DNA from 2 places in the Rhizobacter sp. P2_H2 genome. Region 2 is predicted to be linked to the other one. Evidence: riboswitches for the same ligand, from Rfam matches in the RefSeq annotation. Region 2 holds a riboswitch; the other holds the start of a gene.
What was found. A riboswitch is a leader RNA that binds a small molecule or an ion and turns the genes downstream of it on or off. The one in region 2 is predicted to bind thiamine pyrophosphate.
Positions count from the first base shown of each region.

Region 1: it holds a riboswitch for thiamine pyrophosphate, as region 2 does, so the genes downstream of both, thiC (phosphomethylpyrimidine synthase ThiC) here and AC1D15_RS08785 (TonB-dependent siderophore receptor) in region 2, are expected to answer to the same signal.

Region 1 is NZ_JBFUFP010000009.1:7,265-9,649, forward strand. It holds gene thiC (phosphomethylpyrimidine synthase ThiC) at 1-1,369, opposite strand, end outside; TPP riboswitch at 1,431-1,543, opposite strand; gene AC1D15_RS01905 (helix-turn-helix domain-containing protein) at 1,549-2,385, opposite strand, start outside.
Region 2 is NZ_JBFUFP010000100.1:2,296-4,680, forward strand. It holds gene AC1D15_RS08785 (TonB-dependent siderophore receptor) at 1-859, opposite strand, end outside; TPP riboswitch at 920-1,022, opposite strand; gene AC1D15_RS08790 (isochorismatase family protein) at 1,104-1,679, opposite strand; gene AC1D15_RS08795 (glucose 1-dehydrogenase) at 2,180-2,385, opposite strand, start outside.

The sequences.
Region 1 (2,385 bases), on a different contig from region 2:
AGAACGGCGCCTCGGCGCACGCCGCCAGCTGCTTGTCGACGTTCTCCTGCACCAGCTGCAGCGGCACATGGCCGGGGCCTTCGATCATCACCTGCACGTCGTGCTGCCAGGCCACCTGCGTCAGCTCGCCCAGCGTGTGCAGCTCGGCGAACTGCGCCTCGTCGTTCGCATCGGCGATCGAGCCGGGGCGCAGGCCGTCGCCGAGCGAGAAGCAGACGTCGTACGCCTTCATGATCTCGCAGATCTCGCCGAAGCGTTCGTACAGGAAGCTCTCGCGGTGGTGCGACAGGCACCACTTGGCCATGATCGAGCCGCCGCGCGAGACGATGCCGGTCAGGCGGTTCGCGGTGAGCGGCACGTGCGCGAGCCGCACGCCGGCGTGGATGGTGAAGTAGTCGACGCCCTGTTCGGCCTGCTCGATCAGCGTGTCGCGGAACAGCTCCCAGGTGAGTTCCTCGGCGCGGCCGTTCACCTTCTCCAGCGCCTGGTAGATCGGCACCGTGCCGATCGGCACCGGCGAGTTGCGCAGGATCCACTCGCGCGTCTCGTGGATGTTCTCGCCGGTCGACAGGTCCATCACCGTGTCGGCGCCCCAGCGGATCGCCCACACCAGCTTGTCGACTTCCTCCTCGATGCCCGAGGTCACTGCCGAGTTGCCGATGTTGGCGTTGACCTTCACCAGGAAGTTGCGGCCGATCACCATCGGCTCGCTCTCGGGGTGGTTGATGTTGCAGGGGATCACCGCGCGGCCGCGCGCCACCTCGCTGCGCACGAACTCGGGCGTGATGTCGTGCACGAGCGCCGCGCCGAACGGGTGGCCGCGCTGCGGCAGGCGCTCGGTCGCGAGGCGCTCGCGCAGCTGGGCCTTCACCAGGTTCTCGCGCAGTGCGATGAACTCCATCTCGGGCGTCACGATGCCGCGGCGCGCGTAGTGCATCTGCGAGACGTTGGCGCCGGGCTTCGCGCGGCGCGGGAGCGGCGGGTTGGCCATGCGCAGCGCGGCCAGCGCCGGGTCGTCGAGCCGGGTGCGGCCGTAGGCGCTGCTGATGTGCGGCAGGGCTTCGGAATCGGCGCGGTCGGCGATCCACGCACGGCGCAGTGGCGGCAGGCCGTGCGTGATGTCGATCGCGGCCTGCGGGTCGGTGTAGGGGCCCGAGGGGTCGTAGACGCGCAGCGGAGGGTTCGGCTCGCGCAGCGGCTCGCCGTGCGGCTGCTGCACCAGCGTGTCGGAGAGCGCGATCTCGCGGAACGGCACGCGCAGGTCGGGGCGGCTGCCGTCGAGGTAGACCTTGCGCGAGCCGGCGAACGGCGCGCGGGTGATGCGGCGGGAGAGCTCGTCGGTGTCGACGGAGGATGCTTGCTTGGCCATGCGGTCTCCAGAGGTGGTGTGCCTGCCTGGGAGACCGTGCCCTGCGGTGAGCAGATGCGACCGGTGGCCGAGTGCTGTTTCCTACGCGGGGATGACCCCGATCAGGTTCAACGGGTTAGGCACTGAAGCCCTCTCAGCCTTGGATTCGCATCCTCGGCACCCCGACAAGCGAGCGGATTCTAGGACAGTTGCCGGAACTGTCCCGGCGTGACGCCCATTCGCGCCCGGAACCGGTTCACCAGGTGGCTCGCGCTCGCCAGCCCGCATTGCCGCGCCACCTCGTCGAGTGGCGCCTCCGAATGCCGCAGCAGCTGCTTGGCCCGCTCGATGCGCAACCACAGCACCCAGGCGTGCGGCGCGATGCCGAACGAGGTGCGGAACATGCGCGCGAAGTGATGCTCGGAGAGCGCGGCGACGGCGGCCATCTCGCCGATCGTCAGCGGCTGGTCGAGCCGCGCCTCGGTCCAGTCGACCAGCCGCCGGCGCACGTGGGCCGACAGCCCGCCGCGCGGCGGCGCGCGGTGGCCGCGCGTGGCGTGTGCGAGCAGCAGCGCGGCCAACGCCTCGTGTCCCAGCGCATTCGCCTGCAGCCGCGCCTGCGGGTCGTGCCAGTCGAGCAGGGCCAGCGCATGAAGCGGAGCGGCCACGCCGGCGTCGGCCACGAAGGTCAGGTCGGGCACCTGCACCTCGCGCGGTTCGCGGTCGAGCAGCCGCACCGCCAGCGGCGCCAGCTGCGCCTCGTCGAAGTACAGGTGCACGAAGCTCTGCTCCTCGCGGCCCACCACCCAGCGCGATTCGTGGCCGGCCGGCATCACGCACAGCCGGCCCGGCTCGCCGCGCAGATCGGGCGCCTCGTGCCGCCAGGTGCCGTGGCCGCCGCTCAGGTACAGCGACAGCGTGTGGTGAGAGGGCCGGCTGTAGCGCGTCGCATCGGCCGCGTTGCGCCACACCGCGGCGGCCAGCCCGTCGCCCAGCACGGCGCTGCGCTGCAGCCGGGCGCGCGAGTGCGTCAGCAC
Region 2 (2,385 bases):
GCGACCAGGGCTGGTTGTTCAGGTTGGTCCGCGGGTCGTAGGCCGATGCATCGGGCACGCGGTTGCCCAGCAGGCTCATCGCCGGCACGCTGGGCTGCGAGCGGTGGCTGGTCTCGAACTCGGCCTCGAGCAGCGTGTCCGGCGTCACGCGCCAGTCGCCGGCCACCGCCAGCAGCTGGCTGTGGCCGCGCAGGTCGTGCGTCTGCGGATCGAGGTCGTCGTACTGCGCGTTGACCCGCATGCCGAAGGCATCGCCCTCTCCGAAGCGCTGGCCGATGTCGACACCGCCGCGCCAGGTGCGGCTTTGCTTCCACTCCAGCGCGGCCGAGCGCACCGTGCCCTCGGGCCGTTTCACGACCAGGTTGACCAGGCCGCCCGGCGCACTCGTGCCGGCCTGCATGCCGCTGGTGCCCTTCAGGATCTCGATGCGCTCCTTGTTGGCCAGCGGCAGCGCGGTCTCGGCATTGATCGGCAGGCCGTCGCGGCGGAAGTTGAAGCGGTTGTCGGTCGCGAAGCCACGCACCATCAGCGTGCTCCAGTAGCCCTCGGAGTTGTAGGCGTCGCCGAGGCTCGCATCGAAGCGCGTGATGTCGGCCAGGCTCTGCACGCCGGCATCCTTCATCGCGACGCTGCTGATCACGCTCGCCTGCAGCGGCAGCTTCGACAGCGGCAGGTCGCCGAAGCCGCCGATGGTGGCGACCGCATCGGGCGCGCGGCCGGTCACGGTGACCGGCGGCAGCGTCTGCGGATCGATGGTGCTGGTGGTGGATTGCGCATGCGCGCTGAACGCGGCTGCGATGCCCAGGGTCAAAGGCGCCAGCGGCGCCAGGGCAGGGGACTTGCAAGAACGGAATGCCATCGTACTTCCCGGTTTGGCGATGGCAGGTCGGCGCAACCGGGCCGCGGCAAAGAAGAGAGGATCCGCGGCACGACGCTTCCCTGCGCGAGGATTACCTCAGTCAGGTTCGAAGGGACTCTCTCAGCCGGTCACGTGAACGTGGCCAGCACCCCTAGCGATGCCCGCCGGGTGAGCGGCGGGCGGACGGATTTTGCACTATTTGGAGAACGTGGCCGAGTGACGGGTCAGGCGGCGTTCATGGACTTCAGCGAACGCCGCCTGGTGTAGCAAAGTCGACTTCCTCTGCTGTTGCGGTTCCGTTCTTCCGTCCGGGGTAGCTGATCCACTTCATCGCGACGTTCAAGTCGGCAACGACGCTTGAGGCCTCGATCTTCGGCCCGTTCTCAAGTTCGAGACTCTTCGTCGTGTGCGCATCCTTGACCAGAGTCAGGTCGTAGCCGCGATCCAGTGCGCCGTAGGCGGTGGCACGGATGCACCAGTTGGTCGCGGCGCCGGCCAGCACGATGTGCGTCGCGCCGATGCGCGCAAGCTCGGCTTCGAGCCCCGTCTCTTCGAACGACGACTCGAAATGCTTGTAGATCCGCGCTTCGCCTTGCGCGGGAACCAATTCCGGTACCAGTTGCCATGACGGCGAGTCGCGCACGAGTTCCTTGTCGTCATGTTGTACCCAGATCACGGGGACAAGTTGCTCCCGGGCGCGCTCAACAACGCGCGCGACGTTGTTGACGACTCGCGTGGTCTCCCAGGCTTCGGCCACGACGCTGACTTGAACGTCAACCACGACGAGCGCTGCTTGATTTCCGGTGCGGACTGTGGACATGGTCAGGATGCCTTGATGTGAGGTGGAGGGCAGGCGATCGATCTTCTGCCGCCCAACGTTTGACATGAGGGGTCAGGCGGCGCTTCGCCTGCGCTACCGGCTGCCATGTGCGGCTACCGGGGCTTCGGCCACGACAGGGACCGAGTCGGCTCTTTCGGCAGGCGCTCCTGGTGGCGCACTGTTTGTGCGCCGTGCCTCGAGGTGTGCCAGGCCTTGCGGGCTGACCGCCACCAGCGCCGCTTGCCCTTGCTCGTGAAGGTGATCGACGAAGCCTCGCTTGTTGGCCTCTTCCCAGACGGGCAGGCGTGGACACGACGTACGCCAGGCTTCAAGGACTTCGGCATAGGGGCGCGGATGCGGGCCGATCCAATCAAGGAGGTCCAGGATCAACGGTTCTACGGGGTCAGGCATTGCTACCTCCGCAATTGACAGCGCACGTCAGTGTAGCGAGAGAGTTGCCGCGGTGGCTCGATCGTGCCCGACACGGGCCGTGCGGGCGCTCAGCGCGCCACGTAGCCGCCGTCGATCAGCAGCCCGGTGCCGGTGACAAAGCTGGCGCGGGGCGAAGCCAGGAACAGCACGGCCTCGGTCACTTCGTCGGCCGAGCCGGAGCGACCGGCCGGCAACTGCTGGGTGAAGGCGGTGCGAGCCTGTGCGTCGCCGCCCCATACGCGGTCCTGCATCGGCGTGTCGATCATGCCCGGGT